Regions from separate parts of the Streptomyces sp. NPDC058697 genome, predicted to be linked through region 2. Evidence: riboswitches for the same ligand, from Rfam matches in the RefSeq annotation. Region 2 holds a riboswitch; the other holds the start of a gene.

Region 1 (7,704 bases), 110 kb from region 2:
GCCGCGCACCTGCAGACGCGGACGGTTCCGGCCACCGTACGGTTCTCGAACTCCGAGGGAAATCCCCACACGCCCGACACCGCCCCGGTCACCCGCGGCATGGCCACCCGCTTCCACCTGCACGACGGGAGTGACACCGACCTCGTCGCCCTCACCGTCCCCCGGTTCGTCGCCTCGACGCCCGGGGAGTTCCTGGAGCTGACCGAGGCCCTGCGCCCCGACCCCGTGACCAACCAGCCCGACCCGGCCCGGGTGTACGCGTTCGTCGGTGCCCATCCCCACCTGGCCGAAGCCGTCGCACAGCAGCCGCCCATACCCGTCAGCTATGCCTCCGCCGCCTACTGGGCCATCCACGCCTTCATCTGGGTCGACGCGGCCGGCGGCAGGCGGCCCGTGCGGTACCGCTGGGAACCGGTGGCCGGACGCACCGACCTGACCGCGGCCGAGGCGGCCACCCGCACCCCGCACTACCTGACCGACGAACTGCACCAGCGCCTGGAGCACGCACCGGTGGCGTTCGAACTGCGGATCCAACTCGCCGAACCCGACGACCCCACCCACGACCCCAGCACCGTCTGGCCCGACCACCGCAAGGAGATCACCGCCGGGCGCCTGGAGATCAACGCCCCCGCCGACGACCAGGATCCCTGGAACACGCAGGCCTTCAACCCCACCCGCGTCACCACCGGCATCCAGCTCTCCGACGACCCCGTCCTCGCCTTCCGGGCCCACGCCTACGCCGAATCCCACCGCCGGCGCAGCCACAACCAGTAGAGCCCCGACCCATGTTGTCCCGCCCATGAGTGAACCTCCTTGATTCGTGCGGCGTTTGACGTGATGACAGCACAACGCCCCCGCACCCGGCACCTGTTGGCGGAGCGACTTGCGGAGTGACTCGACGAGCGCTTCGGGGGCCCGACGAATGGACGGACTTGAACAAGCAGACCAAGAGATCCCCCGGCCGACGAGGCCTGCTGCGCGGCGCCCTGGTGGGGTGTTGCGCGATGGCCCTGTCGACCGCGGGGGCGACAGCGGCGAGCGCCTCGGCACCCTCGACATCCACCGCGCGCACCGTGAACTACGTGGCCCTGGGCGACTCCTACGCCTCCGGCCCCGGCATACCGACCCAGGTCGACTCCGCGTGTGCGCGGTCCGACCGGAACCATCCGTCCCTCCTCGCGGCAGCGAGGAACTGGCAGCTGACCGACGTCAGTTGTTCGGGTGCCACGACGACGGCCCTGGCCGGCCCCCAGGGCGCGCAGCCGCCGCAACTGGACGCACTCGGCGCGGACACGGACGTGGTCACCCTGACCATCGGTGGCAACGACATCGGCTTCTCCAGAAATCTGGCCACCTGCGCCGGACTGACGTCCAAGGACCCGACGGGCAACCCGTGCCAGGCCTTCTTCACCAGCGGCGGCACCGACCAGCTGGAGCAGCGCGTCAACGACACCGCTCCCAAGATCGCCGCGGCGCTGGACGCCGTCCGGCAGCGGGCTCCGCACGCCAAGGTCCTGGTGGTCGGCTATCCCGACCTGTTCCCGGACGACGGGGTCGGCTGCACCGGCTCCGCCGTACCGCTCGCGGCCGGTGACTTCGCCTATCTGCGGGACACCGAGAAGAAGCTCAACGCGATGCTCGCGAGCCAGGCGTCGGCAAACGGCGCGGGCTACGTCGACACGTACACCCCGACGGTGGGACACGACATGTGCAAGCCGGCCGGCGAGCGCTGGATCGAACCCCTGGTCCCGGAGGGTCCGGCCGCACCCGCCCACCCCAACGCGCAGGGCCAGCAGACCATGGCCGCCACGGTGGAGCGTGCCCTCCACTGCCGCGTGTACCGCCGATGACCTGAGTGGGGCGTGGGCACCGGCGGTCCGGGGGAGAGCCGGTGCCCCGTCCCACAAGCGAGGATCGCCGTCCCGTGGCGCGCGCAACGCGCGTTCACGAAGCTGTACTTGCCCGGCGCGGGCGGCACGGGCGTCACGGCGGGAGTTGCGAACCGTGAGAAGTCGCCGAAGTCCGGCGATGTCTCGACCCGGTACGACGAAGGTCACAGTTATATATCGGACACTTCGCCCTTCAATCTTCACACGAGGTGCACATGTTGGCTAAGTTGACGGACAGGACGCACGACTCCCTCCGGTGAACCTCGCCGGGTCGCGCGGCCTCCGCCGAATTCGGTGGCCCTCGCGGCGACCGGAACCGGGGACCCAACCGAACTTTGGGGTGAATCGGCCCAACCGCCCGACAGGGCAAGGGCCGTAGGGCATACCTTCCGGATTCCTCGCCCGAACCCGACAGCTAACTCGGTAGGCGGAGCACGGAAGGAGTACGGCTCCCATCGCGCCGGAACGAACCACGCGCCCCGGAGGCAGCAACCTCCCGGGTATACCCCGGCCCGCCCTCGCGACGGCGGCCGCCACCTCAGTGGACCTCTACTCCTCGGCCGGCGGCTCCTCGCCCGCGCGAGAGGACGACAAGCCGAGTCGCGAAGAAGTCCAGCAGCGGATCAGCAGCCTCTACGACCAGGCAGAGACCGTCAGCGGGAACTACAACGCGACCCGGGCGATGAACTCGGGGCGCCCGCGCGAGCGTGTGACGCCCGGACCCGACGCTGGGCGTGGGCGCGCCGACACGGTTTCCGCCCCTGCCCCCGCTCTGAACGACCGCGCCAAGCAGTGGTTCGACGTCGGACGCTCGCAGCTGGGGCCCCTCATCCCCGCCGTGCTGCCGCCCGACAGGATGCCGGACCGCGGCCAGGCCGCGGCGCGGCCCAAGAGCACCGGTGACCGTCCGGGGGAGCGGTCGCCCGACCGTGCGCTGGAAGCGGCGGCCAAGCCCGTCCTGGAGCTGACCGCCGGACCCGGCGCCGCGACAGCCGCCCGGCCCGTGGCGGAGTTGACCGCGGGTCCCGTCGCCGCGCTGCCGGCCGTGCCCCAGCAGCGTCAGGACGCCACCGCGGTCATGCCCGCACTGCCCGCCGCTGATCCGCGGCAGCCGCTGAAGACCTCCAAGCAGCGGAACCAGAGCAAGCTCGCGAAGGCCCGTGAACTGCTGTCCGCGCACACCGCCCGGCGGAGCGCCCCGGTGGCGGCCATCGAACCCGCGCCGGCGGCGACCGCCTGGGCCACCACCGAGGGGCAGGGCTACCGCCAGGCCGAGGCCGAATGGTGGCAGCAGCAGTCGCAGCCGCAGTCGCAGTCGGCCGGTTTCGGCACGCACCTGTCCGTCGACGCCCTGGGCGGCCCGGACCTGACGCTCGGCATGGGCCTGCCCGCCGCTCCGGCTGCGGCTCCGGTTCCGTCCTTTGCTCCGGCTCCGTCAATCGGCATGGACCTGCCCATGGGACCGGACCTGTCGTTCGGTATGGCTCCGCCCGTCGACGCCCGTACGCCGGTCGGCACGGGCCTGCCCATCGGCTCGGACGGCGCTTCGAACCCCGGATACGCCACCTCGAACCCCGGATACGGCGCTACGACCCCCGGTTACGGCGGGTCGACCCCGGGATACGGCGGGAAGGCGGCGACAGCGGTCGACTTCGCCCGTGAGCAGATCGGCAAGCCCTGTGTGTGGGGAGCGATGGGGCCGGGCTCGTACGACTGCTCCAGCCTCACCCAGGCGGCCTGGAAGGCGGCCGGGGTCGCACTCCCGCGTGGCGTGAACGATCAGGCGACCGCCGGCATGGCGGTTCCCCTCTCCGACATCCGTCTCGGCGACCTGGTCCTCTTCCACGGGCACATCGGCCATGTCGGCATCTACAGCGGCAACGGCATGATGGTTCACGCGCCGAGCCCGGGGGCGGCCATCCGTGAGGAATCGATCCACTGGGCCGGCGAGTCGGCGATCCACAGCGTGATCCGGCCTGCCTGACCCTGACCCGGAGGCTGACCCGGAGGCCGTATCGGTGGGCGCGCGAGGCGCCGCCCGATACGGCCTCTGATCGTCTCGTTCCGGAGACGGCAGGTCTGCGAAAGTGTCAGCTCATGTCGAGCGAGACGGCGACATCGGTGATGGCTATGGGGAACTGGTCCACACTGGTCGTGGCTCCGGTGAGCACGTCGACGGTGTAGAACGTCGACGTCGAGGCACCGGCCGGGGTCAGGGTGGCGAAGGCCGTGTTCGAGATCGTCTTGCCGGCGCTCAGATCGCTGAAGATGTCGAAGCCCGCGTTGACACCGGCGTCGAAGCCGAGTGAGCCGGTCGGGACCAGCAGGCCGTTGGCGGGCGGCGACTGGATGACGACCTGGTCCGAAGTCGTGTTGATGTCGAACAGCGTCGTCGCGGTGGCCGAGTTCAGGTCGTTGTTGGTGTAGGCCGCTCCGGTGACACCGTGGGTCGTCGCCCCGTCCGTGGTCAGCGGGGTGTTCGTGGCGGTGCTGCTGTTGGCGAGGTTGTGCGCCAGGTTCTGACCGGTGTCACTGATGATCCGCAACCGGTCGGCCGCGGGGTTGAAGTCGACACCGAAGTTCGTGCCCTGCAGCGGAACACTGAGCTGCGAGACCTTGGTGACCAGCGGGTTCGGGACCGCGGGCGGGATCTGGACCGTGTAGATGCCGCCCTTGTTGCCGACCAGGTACAACAGTCCGTTCTGTACACGGAAGTCGAGCCCGACGACGGCGGTGTCGCCGACGAGCCCGTCGATGCGCTTGAACCAGTTGAGCGTGCCGGGGTCGTCGGTGTTGAACGCGGCCATCAGCGTACCGTCGGCCGAGATGCCGAACGCCAGCAGACGGGGCGGCGCCGCGTGGCTGGTGCCCGGCGTCGCCACGACGAGTGCCGCCATGGCGGACGCGGCCGCGACCGCCGCGGCCAGTCTCTTCTTGAGCCCTGCTTTCATCGCTACTTCCCTCTCGGTCGGCGTGAGCTTGAGCGTGGATGTGAGCGCGAGCGTGTGCTGTGTCAGAGGTGTTGCCGTCTGGTCCGCCCGGTCCGGCAGGCCGGATCGACAGGCGGCGACGGCAAGCTATGGGGCAGGACTGGACATCCACTGGACGGTGGTTGAACGACGGATCGGCGGATCGGCCGAACGGCGGGGGTTCCGCGGGCTCACGGCCCCGAAGTGGTCGACGACGCGGCGGCCGCCACCCATGGCCCCAGGGCCCGGCGTGCGCGCTCGGCGCCCGCGTGCGCCCGTGCCAACTGGTCGTGTTCACCGGTGACGGCCGCGACCGTCACCGCGGTGGAGTGGTGGTCGAGCGCCTCGTCGTGACGGCCACTGCCGTACAGCGCCTCGGCGAGGCCGTTGAGCGCCGACGCCTCGCCGTAGCCCTCCCCGTGCTCACGGAACAGTTCGAGGGCTTGCCGCTGACAGGTGACGGCGGCCTCGAACTCGCCCTGCCCCAGCCGGATGTCGCCGAGGCCGGACAGCGCGTACGCCTCGCCGCCGTGGTGCCCCAACTGCCGGAAGAGCGTGAGCGCCTGCTCCTGGCACTCGGCCGCGGCCTCCGAACGGCCCAGCCGCAGAAGGGCGTTGCCGAGGTGGGAGAGGGTGCGGGCGCGGCCGATCCGGTCGCCGGTCAGATCGTGCAGGGCGAGGGCCTGCCGTTGATGGTCGGCCGCCTGTCCGTACTCGCCCAGCCGTAGACAGACATTGCCGAGATTCGTGAGGGTGCGTGCCTGGCCCACCTGGTCGCCGGTCTCCCGGTAGAGGGCGAGGGCCTGTTGATGGTCGTGCGCGGCGTCGCGGAGGCTGCCCAGCCGCCAGTGGACGTTGCCGAGGTTGGACAGGGTTCTGGCGCGCCCCGCCAAGTCGCCCGTCCGGTGGTGCAGTTCGAGGGCCCGTACGAGGTGGTCCTCGGCCGAACCCGCGTCGGCGAGCCGCCAGTGCACGACCCCGAGGTTGGTCAGCGCGTGGGCCTGCCCGCCCAGGTCACCGATCGTCTCGGCGGCCCGCAGGGCGTGGCGGTGGATCTCCAGGGCCTCGGTGTGGTGACCGGAGTCGAGGTGGCGGAACAGCAGGGCGGCCAGCCGGACGGCGTGTCCGGGACTGCCGCGGTCCGCGGCCACCGCGCAGACGGCGGCCAGCGTCGGCCGCTCGGCGTCCAGCCAGGCCCGTGCCGCGTTCGCGTCGCCGGCGACGGGCGGGGCATGGTCGGAGGGTGCGACAGCGGGCCTGTGGTGCCGCTCGGCCGGGTAGAGCGTGTCCATGGCCGCCGCGGCCGTGCCCAGATAGTGGTCGAAGAGACGGACCAGCGCGGCCTGCCGATCGGCCTCGGAGTCATGCGTACGGGTCAGGCGGAACGCATAGGCACGCAGCAGATCGTGCGTGCCGAACCGACCCGGCCGGGCGGGCTCAAGGAGATGGGCCCGGGCCAGCAACGCCAGGGTCCCGGCGGCATGGCCCGGGCTCTCACTGGCATCCGAGGGCTCGCCGACCGGTACGACATCCGACGCGCGGGCGGACATCGGGCCTGGCGTCGGCCCTGACGTCGGGCCTGGCGTCGGCCCTGGCGTCCGGACCGGCGGGTGCTCCGGCGTGTGGTGCGGCGTGTGGTGCGGCGCGCTGCCCGGCGCCTGGCCCGGCGAGGCGCCGGGTACGTGCCCGGGTCTTTCGTCCGGCGTGGGGCCCGGGGCGTGGGTCGGTTCTTCGACCGGCACGCGGGTCGGTTCTTCGACCGGCACGCGGGTCGGTTCCTCGCCCGGGGTATGGGTCGGATCCTCGCGCGGCGCGCTGCCCGGCGCCTGGCCCGGCGAGGCGCCCGGCAGGTGCCCGGGTCTCTCGTCCCGCTTCTCGCCCGTGGCGTGGGTCGGCTCCCCGCCCGGCACGCGGGTCGGCGTCTGGCCCGGCGAGGCGCCCGGCAGGTGCCTGGGTCTCTCCTCCCGCGTGGGGCCCGGGGCGTGGGTCGGCTGTTTGCCTGGCACGCGGGTCGGCTTCGCGCCCGGGGCGTGGGCCGGCTCTTCGCCCGGCACGCGGGTCGGCTCCCAGCCCGGGGCATGGGTCGGATCCTCGCCCGGCGCGCTGCCCGGCGCCTGGCCCGGCGAGGCGCCCGGCAGGTGCCCGGGTCTCTCGTCCCGCTTCTCGCCCGTGGCGTGGGTCGGCTCCCCGCCCGGCACGCGGGTCGGCGTCTGGCCCGGCGAGGCGCCCGGCAGGTGCCTGGGTCTCTCCTCCCGCGTGGGGCCCGGGGCGTGGGTCGGCTGTTTGCCTGGCACGCGGGTCGGCTTCGCGCCCGGGGCGTGGGCCGGCTCTTCGCCCGGCACGCGGGTCGGCTCCCAGCCCGGGGCATGGGTCGGATCCTCGCCCGGCGCGCTGCCCGGCGCCTGGCCCGGCGAGGCGCCCGGCAGGTGCCCGGGTCTCTCGTCGCGCGTGGGGCTCGGGGCGCGGCTCGGTTCCTCGCCCGGCAAACGGGTCGGCGTCTCGCCCGGCACACGGGTCGGATCCCCGCCCGGCACGAGGGACGGTGATTCGCCCGGTGCCTCGCCGATCAGCGCCGCGACCGCGTGTGCGTCCGCCTCCGGGCCCGGGTGCAGGCTCAGTAGGCGGAAGGTGCGGGCGGCCGGGGCGGGGAGTCGTTCGTAGGACCAGGAGAAGACCGCCTCCACCGCCGCGCGCCGGTCGCCGCCCGCGTCCAGGAGGTCGAGCCGTCGCTGCTGGTCGGCCAGCTCCGCCACCAGGTCCGCCAGCCGTGACGACGGGTGGGCGACGGCGAGTTCGGCCGCGACCCGGAGCGCCAGCGGGAGACGCGCGCACTGTTCGGCCAGGGC
Region 2 (7,704 bases):
CGCTGCACTACCGGATGCGGGCCGGGACCGACGTCGTCGAGCGGTGGGTGACCCTCGCCAACGAAGGGCCCGCACTGGAGGTGCTGCGCGCCGACTCCGCGGCCTGGACGCTGCCGCAGCGCGACGGCTGGCGGCTGTCCCAGCTGCACGGGCGGTGGGCGGCGGAGTCCCGGCTCGTACGCTCCGAACTCACCTACGGTGAGAAGGTCATCGGCAGCCGCCGCGGGCACACCTCGCACCAGCACCTGCCCTGGGTCGCCCTGGACGCCGACGGAGCGGCCACCGAGGAGCGGGGCGAGGTCTACGGCTGCGCCCTCGCCTGGTCGGGCACCTGGCGGATCGCCGTGGCCCAACTCCCGGACGCGCGCGTGCAGATCACCGGCGGGGTCGGGTACGACGACTCGGGGCTGCTGCGGCTGGAGCCGGGGGAGAGCTTCGTCACACCCGTCTTCGCGGGGCTGTGGAGCGACGGCGGATTCGGCGGCGCGAGCCGCGCCTGGCACGCCTACCAGCACGCGTACGTGATCCCGGACGCGGACCAGCACCGACCGGTGCTCTACAACTCCTGGGAGGCCACGGAGTTCGACATCTCCGAGGAGCAGCAGGGCGTGCTGGCGCGGCGGGCCGCCGAGATGGGGGTCGAGCTGTTCGTGGTCGACGACGGCTGGTTCGGGGCGCGCACCAGCGACCGGGCCGGGCTCGGCGACTGGACGCCCAACCCCGACCGCTTCCCGGCCGGCCTCAAGCCCCTCGCCGACGAGGTGCACGCGCTGGGGATGCAGTTCGGGATCTGGGTCGAGCCCGAAATGGTCAATCCGGACAGCGAGCTGTACCGCGCGCACCCCGACTGGGTGCAGTTCCAACCGGGACGAAAGAGGACGGAGCTACGCAATCAGCTCGTTCTGAACCTCGCCCGCGAGGACGTCCAGGAGTACCTGTGGGAGCAGCTCGACACGCTGCTCTCCAGCGCGCCGATCGACTATGTGAAGTGGGACTTCAACCGCTGCTTCACGGATGCGGGATGGCCCGGCGAGGCCTACCCGCAGCGGCTCTGGGTGGACCATGTGCACGCCCTGTACCGCCTCCTGGACCGGCTGCGGGAGGCCCACCCGGGCGTCGCCTTCGAGTCCTGCTCGGGCGGCGGCGGCCGTATCGACCTGGGGATCATGGCGCGTACGGACCAGGTGTGGACCTCGGACAACACCGACCCGCTCGACCGGCTCGCCATCCAGCACGGTTTCAGCCAGGTGCATCCCGCGCGGACCATGGCCGCCTGGGTCACCGACAGCCCGAACACCCAGCTCAACGGCCGGGTCAGCTCGTTGCGCTTCCGCTTCGTGAGCGCGATGGCCGGAGTGCTCGGTGTCGGCGGCGACCTGACCCGGTGGAGCGACGAGGAGCTGGCCGAGGCGCGGACGTGGGTGGAGCTCTACAAGGAGATCCGGCCCGTCGTGCAGGGCGGGGACCTCTACCGGCTGCGGGCGCCGGAGGGTGGCCTGAGCGCCGTGCAGTACACGCGTGACGGCGAGGTCGTCGTCCTCGCGTGGCTCCAGGCCCAGCACTACGGCGAGCCGGTCGCTCCGGTGCGGCTGCGCGGACTCGACCCGGCAGCGGCGTACGAATGCCTCGAAACGGGCGAAGTCCACCGCGGGGCGGTGCTGTTGCATCACGGGTTGCGGACGGGGCTGCACGGTGACCTTGATGCGGCAGTTTTCCGGCTGCGTCGCATGTGACTGTTGTGTCCGTAATGGAGCCTTAAATCCAACTCGCTCTGGAATAAAGGCTCCTGGAACGGCACTCCGTGAGCAGCGTCATATTCGTGACGGTCCGCTGTTGCCATGTTCACGTAATTCAGCTGCGTTTTCAGGGATTTAACAAACGGGGGAGATCCCTGCTTTACGCAGCGTGACCGTCATTTCGGTCAGGGATCAAGAGAACGGGGCACACAGGAAACCCCAAAGGTTGTTACTGCGTCTTCATGTCGCTTACGTTCGCCACCAATCCGGACGGACGCCCAATCCTGCCGCCGCCCGGAATCCGCTCACCCACCCGTACACGGCAGGAGCGGGGGACCCACAGGTAGAACGCCTGTTCCGGTCTCCGGAACGGCTAGGGGTTAAGTCGTGCGCAAACACGGCCGGGCATCTCCAGCTCGCACCCGACAGCTCACCTCGCAGGCGCCGGAGAGGAATTCGCCATGCCCGCGAAGGGTAAGCACCGCCGTCCCAAGTCCCAGCGTTTCACCCGCTCCATAGCCGTCGCCGGAACCGGCGGCGCGGCGCTCGCCCTTCCGCTGCTCGGCGCGACCGGAGCGCAGGCCGCGACTTCGCAGTCCGCCGCCGATTCCGTGGCGAGCGTCTCGAATGTCGCGAGCAAGGCCGCCGAATCGGCGCCCGCCGCCGCCGACAAGAAGGCCGAGGCGAAGAAGGCCGCGGCCAAGACCTATTCCGTGCGAGCGGGCGACTCCCTGTCGAAGATCGCCGGCACGCAGAACGTCAGCGGTGGCTGGAAGAAGCTGTACGAGGACAACCGCAAGGCGATCGGCGGTGACCCGGCGCTCATCCACCCGGGCCTGAAGCTCTCGATCGGCAAGGCCGCCGCCACTTCGAGCTCCGACTCCGGCGCCTCCAAGGCCACCCAGTCCTCCGCGAAGAAGGCGGCCCCCAAGGCTGCCGCTCCCAAGGCTGCCGCCGCTCCCAAGGCCGCGGACGACGCCGGTGCCGCCGGCTTCACGCTGCCGGTCGCGGGCGCGAGCGTCGGCACCCCGTACAAGATGTCGGGCAGCATGTGGTCCAGCGGGTACCACACCGGCGTCGACTTCGTGGTCCCGACCGGCACGTCCCTCAAGTCCGTCGGCGCGGGCACGGTCGTCTCGGCCGGCTGGGGCGGCGCGTACGGCAACCAGGTCGTCATCCAGCTCGAAGACGGCCGCTATGCCCAGTACGCCCACCTGTCCTCCCTCTCCGTCTCGGCCGGACAGGCCGTGACCGGGGGCCAGCAGGTCGGCCTCTCCGGCGCGACGGGCAACGTCACCGGCCCGCACCTGCACTTCGAGATCCGCACCACCCCGGACTACGGCTCGGACGTGGACCCGCTGGCCTACCTGCGCGGCAAGGGCGTCTCCATCTGACCCGACGCCGGGCACGCCCACGCGGCGTACCACTCCGCTCGTCTCCGAAGGCCGGACCCTGTGATCCCCGGGGTCCGGCCTTCGGTGTTTCGGTTCTGTGGCATGGCCGGGCGATGTGTCGACAGGGTGCGAGAGCTGCGACAACATCCCTGATCGAGCGCCTTATTCCGGGATTGACCAACACTTGACGAGTGGCTTATCTCACCGCGCGTCAACCCCTTCCTACGGTCGCGTAGCTCACACCCGAAGGTGAATCATGGCCCGATGTGGCAGACGATTCGAAGAATGACAACAGATCAGTGATCGGGTCGTACGTGGCGGTGGGGGACAGCTTCACCGAGGGCGTCGGCGACCTTGGCCCGGACGGGGCGTTCGTCGGCTGGGCCGACCGGTTCGCGGTGCTTCTCGCGGACCGCCGGCCCGAGGGCGACTTCGACTACACCAACCTCGCCGTCCGCGGGAAACTCCTCGACCAGATCGTCGAGGACCAGTTGACGCGCGCGAAGCAACTCGCGCCCGACCTGGTCTCCTTCTGCGCGGGCGGCAACGACATCATCCGGCCGGGCACCGATCCCGACGAGGTCGCGGAGCGCTTCGAGCGCGCCGTCGCGGACCTCACGTCGGCCGTCGGCACGGTCCTCGTGACCACCGGCTTCGACACCCGTGGCGTACCCGTGCTCAAGCACATGCGCGGCAAGATCGCCACGTACAACCTCCATATCCGGTCCATCGCCGACCGGTACGGCTGTCCCGTGCTCGACCTGTGGTCCCTCAAGACCATCCAGGACCGGCGGGCCTGGGACGGCGACCGGCTCCATCTGTCGCCCGAGGGACACACGCGGGTCGCCCTGCGCGCCGGCCAGGTCCTCGGCCTGGAAGTGCCCGCGGATCCCGACCAGCCGTGGCCCCCGCTGCCGCCGCGCGGCACGCTCGAAATGCGGCGCGACAACATCCACTGGGCGCGCGAGTACCTGGTCCCGTGGATCGGGCGGCGACTGCGCGGGGAGTCCTCCGGGGACCGCGTGGTGGCGAAGGGGAGCTTGTCGCCCGGCGACATCAAGATGCGGATCGAGCCGGTGGCTTGAAGGTCCGAGGGCTTAAGGGCCTTCGGTGGCGGGCCGCGGTTCCACCGACGGTCTCGACCGGTGGCCCGAATGTCCGTGGAGGAGTGGGGCTTCCCTGACGGGTGACGTCGGGGGAGCCCCGCCGCTTCTTTGTGGGTGAGGCCGAACCGTCTCGCGGCCGGGTGATCGCGGGGAAGCCCCCTTGCCCCTCGGCGGTACGCCGTCTCAGGCGCCCGGAGTCGTCAGCGCCGCGCGTTCCAGGCCCAGCTCCCGGGCCAGTGCCTCGTCCACCCACTCCTGGGTGCGGGCGCGTGACACCGCGCCGGGGTAGGCCGTCATCTGGACGGCGAGTCCGTCCAGCAGGGCGGTCAGGCGCAGCGCCGTACTCGTGGGGTCCGGGCAGTGGAACTCGCCGGAGGCCACGCCCTCCGCGATGACCTCGGTGATAGCGGCCTTCCACTGCCGGTCGAGGTCACGCGTGACGTCCCGGAGCGCGGGCTCGCGCAGCGCCACCGCCCAGCCCTCGATCCACAGCCGCCAGCCCTTGGCCTGCCCGGTCGGCGCGTACCAGCGGACCGCCGCGCGCAGCCGCCGCAGCGCGGTCGTCCGGCGGCCGAGCAGCTTGCGCAGATGGGCGAGATCGTCCTCGGCGGCGTACGTGAACGCGGCGGCGACCAGTTTCTCCTTGGTCGAGAAGTGATAGAGCACCAGCGCGTTGCTCACCCCGAGAGAGGTCGCCACATCGGCGATCCGCACCGCGGACACGCCCCGCTCCTCGATCTGCTGGATGGCGGCCCGCAGCAGTTCCTCACGCCGCTCCGCCACGCTCAACCGCACTCTTGCCACCGGGCAACCCTATTGCGTCGCCCCGGGGCGTGCCGGTGGAGGGTCGGTTACCGGCCGCGGCCGGGCCGTCACCGATCCCGCCGGCCGTGCCCACGGCGTCAGCGGTACCAGCCGAACCGCTCCGCGATCACCGGCAGCCGGTCCGCGACGATCGCGTGCGCGGCCGCCCGGGGGGTCGTCCCGTCGGCTTCCGCGCGCGCGAGCGTCTGGTCGATCAGGGCACGCATCGAGCGCCGTGTGTACGCGAACGCCTCGTCCGCGTCGGCCCCGATGTCGCCGAACAGCGTCCACCACCACCAGGCGTTGGTCCCGGAGTTGACCACGACGTCCGGCAGGACGGTGACACCGCGGCCTGCGAGCAGCTGCTCAGCGCCCGGCAGGACGGGCATGTTGGCGGCCTCGACGATCCAACGGGCCGTGATCCGCCCCTGGTTGGTGGCGTCGATCGCGTACGAGACCGCCGCCGGCACCAGTACGTCGGCATCGGCGGACAGCCAGGCGTCGCCGGGCAGTTCGCGGTCGCCCGGACGCAGCACCGCGCGGTCGATCGTCCCGTACGTGTCCCTGGCGGCGAGCAGCGCGTCGACGTCCAGCCCTCCGGGGTTGGCGATCGTGCCCTTCACGTCGGCGACGGCCACGATCCTGAGCCCCGCGCGCGTGAGGAAGCGGGCCGTGGCCCCGCCCATCGTGCCCAGGCCCTGCACAGCGACCCGGGTCCCCTCGTACGCCACTCCGGCCCGGTCCAGGGCCGCGAGGACCGACTCGGCCACCCCGCAGCCGCCGACCAGCTCGTCGAGGCCGATGCCGTCCACCTCGACCGCGAACGCGTCCGCCAGCCGCCGCCGGGCCGCCGCCTCGTCGTCGAGCAGCGGATACACGGCCTGGATCGACGACACGAGACCCGCCTCCGCCGCGGCCCGGTCGACGAGGTCCTGGGTGAGGCCGAGATCCTCCCCGGTGGTCCAGAGGCTCTCGATGTACGGGCGCATGGCTCGCAGATAGCGCACGAGCAGGCCGTACGCCTCCGGAGCCTGGGGATCGCAGTCGATGCCGCCCTTGGCGCCGCCCAGCGGCACGTAGCGGCCCTCGGGGTTGTAGTGCAGGGCCTCCTTCATGGTCATTCCACGGGCGAGCCCGGCGACCTCGTCCAGCGTGCAGCCCGCCCGCATGCGCAGCCCGCCGCTGGAGACACCGCGTACCAGCCGGTCAACGACCAGGTGCCCCTGGCGGCCGGTGACGTGGTCGGTCCAGGTGAGCGTCATCAACGGGCTGCTGTCCTGGGCGGTCATGGGGCTCCTCGGGAACGGGGATCTGGGAAACGGGGATCTGGGAAACGGGGAATCGGGGAACAACAAGCGGGATCAGGGGAACAAGGTGACAGGTTCGGAGCGTTTGACCGGCGTGAGGCCGGGAGCGCAGTGTGCCCCGGCGCTGGTACCGGCTCGCCTTTACTGAATGGTCGGTCAGTATCGAAAGTGCTGCATGTATCTGTCAACACACTGAATGGATCTTCAGTAGAACGTGATCTCGTACTCGATGGATCCCGCCATGGCCCGCGCGGAAACCGCTCTGCCACACGCCCGACCCGGCGCTGTCAGAGGCGGCGACCATAATGGAAAGTCAGACCGACTCCACCTGGAGGTGCCGTGACCGGTTCCCGTTCCCTGAGCTCCGGGCTCCGTGCGCTGCGGCCCGCCGCGTTCGGCGCGGATCCGAGCGGTGAGCGCATGGAGCGCATCCGCAGATCGCCGAACTACGCGGACGGCGTCTTCCGGAATCCCGAGGGCGCACCCCGGCCCGACGGCGCCATGCTCGAGTTCGCGCGGTCGTTCTTCCGCAAGGAGGAGCGTGTCCGCCGCGCCCCTGCGGGCACGGTGCCGGTGCATGCCACGACCCTCGCCGACCTGGCCAGGCCACCGGCCGACGGGCTGCGGCTGACGTGGATGGGCCACTCCAGCGTCCTCGCCGAGATCGACGGGTACCGGGTGCTCTTCGACCCCGTCTGGGGTGAGCGCTGCTCCCCGTTCGCCTTCGCCGGTCCCAAGCGGCTGCACCCCGTGCCCCTCCCGCTGGAGGCGCTCGGCCCGGTGGACGTGGTCGTGATCTCGCACGACCACTACGACCACCTGGACCTGCCCACGATCAAGGCCCTGGCCGGTACGGACACGGTGTTCGCGGTGCCCCTCGGCGTCGGCGCCCACCTGGAGCACTGGGGCGTCTCCGCGGACAGGCTGCGCGAGCTCGACTGGCACGAGACGACCAAGGTCGGCGGAATCTCCCTGACCGCCACACCCGCCCGCCATTTCTGCGGCCGCGGCCTGCGCAACACGCAGCACACCCTGTGGGCCTCCTGGGCCGTGGCCGGGGACGAGCACCGGATCTATCACAGCGGCGACACGGGATACTTCGCCGGTTTCGCGGACATCGGCGCCGAGCACGGCCCCTTCGATGCCACGATGATCCAGATCGGCGCGTACAGCGAGTTCTGGCCCGACATCCACATGACGCCCGAGGAGGGCATGCGGGCCCACCTGGACCTCCAGGGCGGCCGGCCCAGCGGCGTGATGATGCCGATCCACTGGGCGACGTTCAACCTCGCGGCGCACCCCTGGGCGGAGCCCGGCGAGGGCACCGTCACCGCCGCCCGCGCGGTCGGCGCCCGGA

What was found. A riboswitch is a leader RNA that binds a small molecule or an ion and turns the genes downstream of it on or off. The one in region 2 is predicted to bind cyclic di-AMP.
Region 1: linked by a shared signal. The riboswitch ahead of ACFWXQ_RS03780 (C40 family peptidase) and the one ahead of ACFWXQ_RS04250 (peptidoglycan DD-metalloendopeptidase family protein) in region 2 are both predicted to bind cyclic di-AMP.

The regions. Positions count from the first base shown of each region.
Region 1 covers NZ_JBHXSU010000001.1:886,284-893,987, reverse strand. The annotation lists gene ACFWXQ_RS03790 (catalase family peroxidase) at 1-774, shown strand, start outside; gene ACFWXQ_RS03785 (SGNH/GDSL hydrolase family protein) at 1,005-1,850, shown strand; cyclic di-AMP (ydaO/yuaA leader) riboswitch at 2,163-2,335, shown strand; gene ACFWXQ_RS03780 (C40 family peptidase) at 2,431-3,873, shown strand; gene ACFWXQ_RS03775 (DUF4394 domain-containing protein) at 3,980-4,840, opposite strand; gene ACFWXQ_RS03770 (tetratricopeptide repeat protein) at 5,050-7,704, opposite strand, start outside.
Region 2 covers NZ_JBHXSU010000001.1:1,000,943-1,008,646, reverse strand. The annotation lists gene ACFWXQ_RS04255 (alpha-galactosidase) at 1-1,733, shown strand, start outside; cyclic di-AMP (ydaO/yuaA leader) riboswitch at 2,029-2,193, shown strand; gene ACFWXQ_RS04250 (peptidoglycan DD-metalloendopeptidase family protein) at 2,198-3,130, shown strand; gene ACFWXQ_RS04245 (SGNH/GDSL hydrolase family protein) at 3,430-4,215, shown strand; gene ACFWXQ_RS04240 (TetR/AcrR family transcriptional regulator) at 4,420-5,040, opposite strand; gene ACFWXQ_RS04235 (Glu/Leu/Phe/Val dehydrogenase dimerization domain-containing protein) at 5,139-6,329, opposite strand; gene ACFWXQ_RS04230 (MBL fold metallo-hydrolase) at 6,687-7,704, shown strand, end outside.